3 regions of the Noviherbaspirillum sp. UKPF54 genome follow, and region 2 is predicted to be linked to each of the others. Evidence: predicted binding sites of a transcription regulator. Region 2 holds the regulator's gene; each other region holds the start of a gene.
What was found. Region 2 encodes LexA, which represses DNA repair genes until DNA is damaged. Its sites were predicted from a motif close to ACTGTATNNNNATACAGT; they were not measured.
Positions count from the first base shown of each region.

Region 1: FAY22_RS07150 (error-prone DNA polymerase) is a predicted target of LexA. The motif match lies at 1,324-1,341, and genes of this name have one in related genera.
Region 3: FAY22_RS12520 (LexA family transcriptional regulator) is a predicted target of LexA. The motif match lies at 1,603-1,620, and genes of this name have one in related genera.

Region 1 covers NZ_CP040128.1:1,525,367-1,528,643, forward strand. The annotation lists gene FAY22_RS07150 (error-prone DNA polymerase) at 1-1,307, opposite strand, end outside; gene FAY22_RS07155 (triacylglycerol lipase) at 1,810-3,168, shown strand; gene FAY22_RS07160 (lipase secretion chaperone) at 3,202-3,277, shown strand, end outside.
Region 2 covers NZ_CP040128.1:1,113,837-1,117,113, forward strand. The annotation lists gene FAY22_RS05230 (inositol monophosphatase family protein) at 1-289, opposite strand, end outside; gene FAY22_RS05235 (RNA methyltransferase) at 399-1,157, shown strand; gene lexA (transcriptional repressor LexA) at 1,221-1,886, opposite strand; gene rpsF (30S ribosomal protein S6) at 2,137-2,505, shown strand; gene priB (primosomal replication protein N) at 2,523-2,825, shown strand; gene rpsR (30S ribosomal protein S18) at 2,841-3,125, shown strand; gene rplI (50S ribosomal protein L9) at 3,153-3,277, shown strand, end outside.
Region 3 covers NZ_CP040128.1:2,726,747-2,730,023, reverse strand. The annotation lists gene FAY22_RS12535 (hypothetical protein) at 1-340, opposite strand, end outside; gene FAY22_RS12530 (hypothetical protein) at 334-630, opposite strand; gene FAY22_RS12525 (hypothetical protein) at 699-890, opposite strand; gene FAY22_RS12520 (LexA family transcriptional regulator) at 989-1,564, opposite strand; gene FAY22_RS12515 (hypothetical protein) at 1,889-2,836, shown strand; gene FAY22_RS12510 (S-4TM family putative pore-forming effector) at 2,966-3,277, shown strand, end outside.

The DNA.
Region 1 (3,277 bases), 410 kb from region 2:
GGCTTGTAGCTGATGACGACGGCGGTCAGCGCGGCGCGCAGCCTGCCGTATTTGCGGTACACGTACTGGATCACTTCCTCGCGCCGCTGGTGCTCGAAATCGACGTCGATGTCGGGCGGCTCGTCGCGCTCGCGCGAGATGAAGCGCTCGAACAGGGTATGGCTGCGCGACGGATCAACCTCCGTGATGCCCAGGCAGTAGCAGACGGTGGAATTGGCGGCCGAGCCGCGTCCCTGGCACAGGATGCGCTCGCCGCGCGCAAAGCGCACGATGTCGTACACCGTCAGGAAGTAGGGCGCGTACTGCTTCTCATCGATCAGTGCCAGTTCGTTTTCCAGCTGCTGGCGCACCTGCGGCGGAATCCCGGCGGGATAGCGCCGGTTCGCGCCGGCATAGGCTTCCTTGCGCAGATGGCTGGACGGCGTTTCTCCCGGCGGCACCAGCTCGTCCGGGTATTCATAGCGCAATTCGTCCAGCGAAAACGTGCACAGCTTCGCGATGCGTACCGTTTCGCCCAGCGCCGCCGGCGGATAGATGTTGGCCAGCCGCAGCCGCGAGCGCAGGTGCTGTTCCGCATTCGGCGCAAGCCCGTAACCGCATTCGGCAATCGGCGTGCGCAGGCGGATCGCGGTCAGCGTGTCCTGCAACGGCTTGCGCGAGCGCACATGCATGCAGACATCGCCGGTGGCGACGACCGGCAAGCCTTGTTCCTGGGCGGCTTGTTCGACCAGGGTGCGATGTCGCTCATCGCCGGCCCGGTGCAGCAGCGTGAGCGCGATCCAGGCGCGCTGCGGGAAGGTCTGCCTCATCCATTGCGCCTGCAGGGCGAGCGCACCGGCGGCAATGCCGTGCTCCGGCGTGAGAATGAGCAGGCAATCGGGCATCCCGCGCAGGTGCGCATGCTCCCCCTGCGGCGCGGAAAAGTCCGTCGGTGTCAGGCGGTAAAACCCCTTGCCCACGTCAGCGCGCGTGCGCGCCAGCGTGATCATTTCGGCCAGGTTGCCGTAGCCGTTGCGGTTTTGCGCGAGCACGACCAGCGAGAAGGCCGGGTTGCCATCCTCGTCCACCAGCCGGAACTGGCTGCCGATGATCAGGTGCAGCGCCAGCTGCCGGGTGACGACATGCGCTCGCACCACGCCTGCCAGCGAACATTCATCCGCGATTGCCAGCGCCGTGTAGCCAAGGGCGGCGGCGCGCGCGGCCAGCTCTTCCGCATGCGAGGCGCCGCGCAGGAAGGTGAAGTTCGTCACGCACTGCAGTTCGGCGTAGGCCGGGAGGGCTTGGGGCGGAAGAGAAGAGGAGTGCATGTTTTTGTTATGAAATACTGTATATAAAAACAGTATAGCGACAGGCATGCATTTTTGTAACGGCGTTGTTAATCGATGGGAATAAGTTGTCTTATAGTTAATTTCGCTATCACAGTTTTTTAAAGCATTGTTGCCGTGCGACCAAGATTGGCTTGCGATGTCAATTTGTTGGCTTGGCAGGGCGGAAGGAGACGAAGAGGATGCGATTTGGTTGTGGTGAAATCATTCGGACTTGTTCGTGTGCAGTGGAAAGCTTTCGTTCAAGTTCAGCGCTGTTAAAAAATAATAAAACCATCGCCGATTCACACAGGAGACAACACCATGCAACTCGCCCGCATCCTCGCGCCGTCATTGCCGCGCCTCATTCGCCCAGCGCCATCTTTCTTTCGCAATCGCCAAACGGAATAGCGAAAGCATCCTGTTTGCAAACGGATTTCGACAAAGGCTCGGTCAACAGAGCCGGCTGCACAAGGCAGCATTTATCCCATTCAAGGAGAGCAAGATGGCGTCTGTATTCAAGCGCGCGGCCGGGTTACTTGCGCGAGTAACCGTTGCAGCGGTTGCCTTATCCGCATTCATGGCGGGGCCCGCGGCGTTCGCGGCCAATAATGATCCTGTCGTGCTGGTGCACGGCTTCCTCGGCTTCGGCCCCGACGAGTTGCAGGGCACCGGCTTCAAGTACTGGGGCGGCTTCAACGACGTCGAAGCGCACATGAAGACCTACAACGGCAGCCACCAGGTATATACCGCCGCGGTCGGGCCGGTCAGCTCGAACTGGGACCGCGCCGTCGAGCTGTACTACCAGATCAAGGGCGGCTGCACCGACTACGGCGCCCAGCGCACCGCCCAATTCGCCGCCTACGGCAAGATCCAGAAACCGGCCGGCAAATGCTGGGCCGCCGATCCCGACAACAACCCCAACCATTACCCGGTCGCGCTGTACCCGCAGTGGGACGCGGCCCACCCGATCCACCTGGTGTCGCACAGCCAGGGCGGGCAAACCGTGCGCACCCTGATCCAGCTGCTGGAAAACGGCTCGCCCAACGGCGACGAGGGCGGTGGCGCGCTCTACACCGGCGGCAAGATCGGCTGGGTCAAGAGCGCCACCACCATCTCCACTCCGCACAACGGCACCACCCTGCGCGACGTGATTATCGATTATGTGCCCAAGGTATCGGAACTGGCCGGCAAGATCGTCGAGGTGGCCGGCCTCGGCGGCAGCAGCAACCCGATCTACAAGTTCCGTCTGGAACAGTATGGCCTGGCGCAACAGCCGACCGAAACCTTCTGGCAATTCCTCGACCGTATCAAGGGCGCGCCGTTCTGGTCCTTGTCCAACCGCGATTCGGCGCAGTGGGAACTGGGCCCGGACGGCGCGAAGGCGTTGAACAGCTGGGTCAAGACCTCGCCCAACGTGTACTACTACTCGATCGGCGGCAAGGCGACCGAACAGGGCAGCTTCTGCTGCAATTCGACCGACCGCCTCATCGCGCCGTTCCAGAGCTCCAGCTACCAGTATGCGCGCGACGACATGATCTTCTTCATGAAGAACACCGCCGGCGAATGGGTGGTGCCCTCGCTTTTTGTGCCTGGCATGGGATCGTATACGCAGACCGATCCGAGCCGCGTGCTGATCGACAGCAGCTGGTTTGCGAATGATGGCGTGGTCAACACGGTCAGCATGAAGTCGCCGTCCGGGCAACCGGTGCGCAATTACGACGGCACCTCGGTGCGCGGCACCTGGAACTACCTCGGCTACTACAATCAGTACGACCACTTCGACGTGATCGGCTGGCTGCTCCCAAGCTCCTCGGTCTATCCGATTTACGACAACTTGACGAAAATCCTGTACGGCTTGTGACCGTGCGGGCATGCTCGAAAGATGGCGATGGAAATGAAAAAGATACTTGCATGGACAGGGGCGGCGGTGCTGACCACCTCCTTTTTCGTGTTTGTGATGTGGCCGGGCG
Region 2 (3,277 bases):
CATGGATGAAATTGGTGGTGCCGTCGATTGGATCGATGATCCAGACGTTTTCGTTTTCGTCGTGCAGGTTGGCGGAGGCGCCCGATTCTTCGGCCAGGATGGCGTGGTCGGGGTAGGCGGTTTTCAGAACCTCGATGATCGCCAGTTCGGCGGCCTTGTCGACTTCAGTGACGAAATCGTTGTGTCCTTTTTCCGTGACCTTGACACGGTCGATGTCGAAGGAGGCGCGATTGATGACCGCGGCTGCGCGGCGTGCGGCTTTCACCGCCGTATTCAGCATGGGATGCATAGAGGTTCCGTTAAAATTGCGGTTCCGGTTTTCGGACCACAAATGAATTAATGAGCGATGCGGCAATATCGGACAGTTGTTCGCTTGCCGCGCAATGCCGCTATTTTAAATGAACCAGCAACAAACCAGTACTTCTCTTTTTGACCGCCTGCGTTTCGTGCTGGTGGAAACCAGTCATCCGGGCAATATCGGTTCGGTGGCGCGCGCCATGAAAACCATGGGGTTTTCACGCCTTGTGCTGGTGAATCCCCGCTTTCCGGACGCAAACCGGCAGGAGGAGGCGATTGCCTTCGCCAGCGGCGCGCAGGATATCCTGGCCAGCGCAAAGATCGTCGGTTCGATCGGCGAAGCGCTGGCCGGCTGCAATTTTGCTGCGGCCTTAAGTGCCAGGCCGAGGGAATTTTCGCCGCCTGTCATTACGCCGCGCTCATTGGCTGGACAGCTGTCGGTCGATGCCGGCCTGGATGCTGCGCTGGTATTCGGCAACGAGAGGTATGGTTTGCCGAACGAAATCGTTGAAAAGTGCAATGTCCTGATCAATATCCCGGCCAACCCCGAGTATTCATCGCTGAACCTGGCGCAGGCAGCGCAGGTGCTGGCATATGAGTTGCGACAGGCCGCCGTCGGCGACGCGCCACCGGCGACGACGATCGGGTTTCAGGGAGAGGCGGCTGGCCTAGCGCAGATCGAGGGCATGTATCGGCATCTCGAGGAGGCGCTGGTGGCGGTCGAATTCCTCGATCCCGACAATCCGAAGAAATTGATGCCCAGGCTGAAACGGCTGTTTTCCCGGACTCAGCTGGAAACCGAGGAAGTCAATATATTGCGAGGCATCGCCCGGCAAATTTTGAAGAAGGTGCCGCGCTAGGGAAGCCGCCGCGTGAAACGGCCTGGATTGCACGGCGAGATTGCTTTGTTGTCGAGGGAGGCCTCAGCCCCAAGCCCGTAGCAGGCCGACCGCCAATCCTTCCAGTGCAAAATCCTCCTGGCTGGCGTCGACGCGAATTGGCTTGAAATCCGGATTTTCGGGCAGGAGTTCGATGACCGAGCCGGATTTCTTGTAGCGCTTGACCGTTACATCGTCGCCTAGTCGGGCCACTACGATCTGGCCGTTCTTTGCGCTGTCCACTTTTTTCACCGCCAACAAGTCGCCGTCCATGATGCCGATGTCGCGCATCGACAGGCCGCGCACTTTCAGCAGGTAATCGGGCTTGGAGGAAAATAGCGACGGGTCCACGCTATAGGTGGCTTCGATGTGTTCCTGCGCGAGGATGGGCGAGCCGGCGGCGACACGACCAACCAGCGGCAGGCTCAGTTGCATCAGCGCGGGGTGGGGGAGCGCCATTTGCTTGGCGCCGATACGGCCCAGTCCGCTGTCGCCATTCATGTCGCGCAAGCGGATGCCGCGCGAGGTGCCGGGCGAGATTTCAATCGCTCCCTTGCGGGCGAGTGCCTGCAAGTGCTCTTCGGCCGCGTTGGCCGAACGAAACCCCAGTTCGGCCGCGATTTCAGCCCGTGTTGGAGGGAATCCGGTATTTTCGATCGCTTCCCTGATCAGATTCAGAATTTGCTCTTGACGGGCGGTAAGTTTGATCATGGCGGCACCTGAGCGTCGATAAACGCTGTTCATAAAAACAGACTGTATTTTTATACAGCTTCTAGGCGAATGCAAGCGCCCACGTCATTAATTTCCCCGTTACCATGCGGCCGGCGCTGCCGTTGGGGTGTAAGCGCTTGAAAGCATTGAGCTTTCTGTATTTTCGGGTTATCATCGTCGGCTTTCCTCTTCCCACACCTGTCTTGACGCCGGGGTGGGCGATTGTTTAATCCGTCCATAAGGAGATTACATGCGTCATTATGAAATCGTATTTATCGTGCATCCGGATCAGAGCGAGCAAGTGCCCGCAATGATCGAGCGCTACAAGGGCATCGTGACCGCCCGCAACGGCAAGATCCATCGCATCGAAGACTGGGGCCGTCGCCAGATGGCTTACATGATCCAGAAGCTGGCCAAGGCACACTATGTCTGCATGAATATCGAGTGCGACAACGAGACTCTGGCTGAAATCGAAACCGGCTTCAAGTTCAACGATGCCGTGCTGCGCCACCTCACCGTGAAGATGAAGAAGGCCGAGACTGCGCCGTCGCCGATGATGAAGGCGGTCCAGAAGGAAGACGCTGCCAAGAGCCAGCGCAGCGAGGCAGCTGCATCGTAATTGCGCAAGCCAGGAGCGTGAACCAGCTTCAGTTGGTCGCCGTCATTGCCGAGCGCGATGCATTGCGATACACGCCGGCAGGCATTCCGATTGCGTCGGCGAAGTTATCGCACCAATCGGAGCAGGTCGAGGCAGGCATCCCGCGCCAGATTGAACTGGAAATCGCTGCGGTCGCCGCAGGCGAAATCTCCGGAAAAGTCAATCGGGCGGAGCTGGGAGTGGCCTACCGCTTCACCGGATTCCTGGCACGCAAGAACCGAAACAGCAAAAGCTTCGTCTTCCACGTCACGGACGTCGAGGCATATACATCAGATCACTAGATACAGGAGCCAAACATGGCATTCGGTAAAAAATTCGACAAGAGCAAACTCAAGCAAAAGCGCCAGCAGCAAAACCCGCTGTTCAAGCGCAAGAAATTCTGCCGCTTCACCGCCGCCGGCGTTGAGCAAGTGGACTACAAGGACGTCGACACCCTGAAGGACTTCGTCCAGGAAAACGGCAAGATCATGCCGGCACGCCTGACCGGCACCAAGGCACACTACCAGCGTCAGGTCGACACCGCGATCAAGCGCGCCCGCTACCTCGCGCTGCTGCCGTACACCGATCTGCACAACGCCTGATTGACGACTGAGAAATAGGAGAAAAACATGCAAGTCATTCTGTTGGAAAAAGTCGTCAATCTCGGCAACCTCGGCGATGTGGTGAAGGTCAAGGACGGCTACGCACGTAACTTCCTGATCCCGCAACGCGTGGCACGCCGCGCAACGCAGGC
Region 3 (3,277 bases), 1.6 Mb from region 2:
CGAGCTCGACGCCGCGGTCGACGCTGGTCATCCGCTCGATGGAAGCGCACAGGCGGGTCGCGTAAGCACAACGCCGGTCCGGTTTGCTGGAGTGAGGAATTTCATTGTCACGATACAGCGCCTTTCCGAGGGCCCGTGCCACGAGTTCCCAGAGGCTGGAGGACCATCGCGGGTAGCCAAGCAGCTCCGCCGGGGCCAACTCACCGTGGTTCCGGAGTGATAACGCTACAACGTAATCAGCCAGCGCCGCCTTCTTGGCATAGGCGATATCCAGCTTGGCGAGCTGATTCGCATGGCATTGCTCATCGAGCGAGCCGGAATGAATGGAGACGGTCAGCATGCCGTGAGCTCCACGGACCAGGTTTGTGCGAAGTCCGCGCCATCGATGCGCTCGAAGCCGGCGAGACGCATCTTGTTGTCTCCGGCGAAGAGTAGATGTGCGTCATGCAGGCCAGGCAGGACCTCGGTTTCGGTACCCGCTTTGCTCTCGACCAAACGCGCTCGCAAAACGAAGCGACCCAACTCCGGGTCACGGCTCTCCATCACCTTCAGGTCGCCCAGGTATGGCGGGCGGTTATCCACCAGCTCGTCTTTATTGAGCAGGCGCCCGCGCCGGCGCAGTGTTCGCACATGTACTCTCATTTCCGATATTCCTGTTCTTTCGACCTTATTTTGGAAACCGGTATACGGTTAACTTTTTATTCCCTTTGAACGACCGCTGACACCGACCACTCCAACCACGCCGCCGTGTGCTCAATGAACCAGATAGCCTCTGCTTCTTTCACCTCGCCGGTCGCCAGCGCTTGTGGGTAGTCGGCAGGTATCCACGCCTGCTTGGCTGCGAGCTCAGTGCTGCTCCGGTCTAGCGCCTTGCTCAGGTCACTGGTCATGGCTTAGCCTTTTAGATTGAAAACGGCTGTTTACGGCAAAGAGACCCCCTGCCGGGCACAGGCATAGAGTCGGGACTGCGAGGAGTTACCGAGGCAGGTTAATGTCGAAATCGGCGGAAGCTTCCAACCACGACGCCGAAGATTTCCAACGAGCCGGTCGGATGGATATCGGCAAACGCAGGGTTGGCGGGCTCGAGGTAATACCGATTCTGCGCATCGAGGCGCAGCGTCTTGACCGTGAATTCCTCGTCGACGATTGCGACGACGATATCGCCGGGCTTGGTTGGTGAATTTCGCTCAACAACCACAAGGTCACCGTCAAGCAGACCAACGTCTTTCATGCTGTCGCCGCGGACGCGACACAGCACACTTCGGTTCGGGTCGTCGATGAGGTAGTCATCAATCGTGATGAGGTCAACACTGTCTTGGCTCGCCGGCTGCGGCAGACCGGCGCGCACAGTATTCACTACAGGGCGTGCGAAAAAACGCTTCGTGGGCGCGATACGTCCTTCAACGCGGTCAAGGTAGCCGGCGTCGACGAGGCGTCCTACCAGGGCAAATACAGACGAAGTTGACGACAGCCCCACCACTTCACAGAGCTTGGCCATGGCCGGGAACGCCTGATGGCGTTTCCAGTACGTCCGCAGTGCCGCGAGATGCTTCTCGTCTTGCATTTTCGACTCCCCGAATATTTATTCGATGGAATCACAATACTGTATAAAAATACAGTCGTCAAGGAGGTTGCCGGGCGAATCACTAATAAATTCAACGACTTACTGTTCTATATGTGTTGTCTATAGAAGCAACTGTTGATGCTATGTGTCATATGAGAAATATTTCTCATCTAACATCTTGAAAAGATGGTTGTTGACCAAAGTTAACCAAGAGAAATATAAATCCCTCCGTCTATATTTCTGTCGAGTTTTCTCCGCATGGCCGGGCAACACTGCTCGGTTCATGAGGCGCCTTGTCACCATTAGCCAAAAAGGAGCCGCTGCATGCTAATTAGGAAAAAAGTAAGAAGCCTTCTCCCTCATCTTTCGCCGTTTGCGAAGCAGGGAGACATATATGTTGTTCTACCCCATGCAGATGCTCACGATGAGGCACTGGTGAAGATGGGATTCTCAATCCCATTGATGGAGGGAGAACATGCGCTGCCCCCCGCTGCGGCCGGAATTGCGGCTCGTCGCAATGCGGATGGTGAAGAAATCGTCCACCGTGACCAACCGTTAGAAGTCCATTACCGCCAAAAGGAATGGACTTGGCAAGAATTCCACGGCCGTTACGACAAGGTAGAACGCACAAAAGTCGTGGAGGTGCCTTATAAGCGTTATCCCCGCACGCAGATGGCACCCTATGCAATCGAACTTACCGTTCGTACGACTCAGAAAGGCGAAGCAGTGGTTGTAGCAGGGCCATTTTCGTCTGCGACTGCCGCAGACGATAAGGTTCTACTCAATACGGTTCACATGTTTATTGAGCTGTTCGGCGAATGCACACTGACCAAAGACGACCTGGCCTTGACGGCTCAGCCAACACGCCGCCAGTTGAACTGGGAAATTCTCCCACCTGGTAAGTATCCATGGGTGAAAGCGCGACCGGCAGTAGCGAAGGTCATTTCTGAGTCCTCACCGGCGAATCAATCTGTTATCAACGCTCGTTTTAAGGAGATTACGGCCTACGAACCAGACTTCATGGCTGTTGGGCTCAATGGATTCTCTCGCTATGTTGTGTACGGTTGGGACAAACATAAACTCTATATTCTCGAGAGCACCGAGGTGGACAACGCCACCTATGTGCTCAAGGACGACTGGCAACGCGTTTCGGCAATGAGTAAGGCCGAAGTTCTCAATGCGAGTGCCCATCACGCGCGTCTCATTCATCGCAAGGCCTGGTTCAGGCAGCTTGCTGAGCTGATGCGTGGTCAACAAGTCTCTAAACCATAGAAAACCCTCGATAGCTGGGCCCCGGCCGCAGCCTGTCAACGTGACGAATTTCATCGACAGTGTGCCCGGGACTACTTCTGGGCGTTCATATTATTACCATCCTCGGCCAACGAAACCTGCTTTAGTTACATGACGCCAGACACCTCTAACGACATCCCGGCTAAACAGAGCCATCCTGACTTTGTGGCTTTATTGCGAGCACGGTATCGTAACTATCGGGCCGCCAAGCGCGCTCAAGGCAGCTTCGTCTTTTTGACGATTGCAATCCCGATGTTCAGTGTGCTGCTAGCACCAACCTATCCGCAGCTAAAGCCATATTTAGCCCTCGCCGCAGTCATACTTCTGTTACTCGACGTTGGATTCATTGACCCGCTACAGAAAGACTGGATGAAGCGCGGAGCAAAGCTTCAGGAGGAGTTCGATACAAAGGTGTTAGGCATA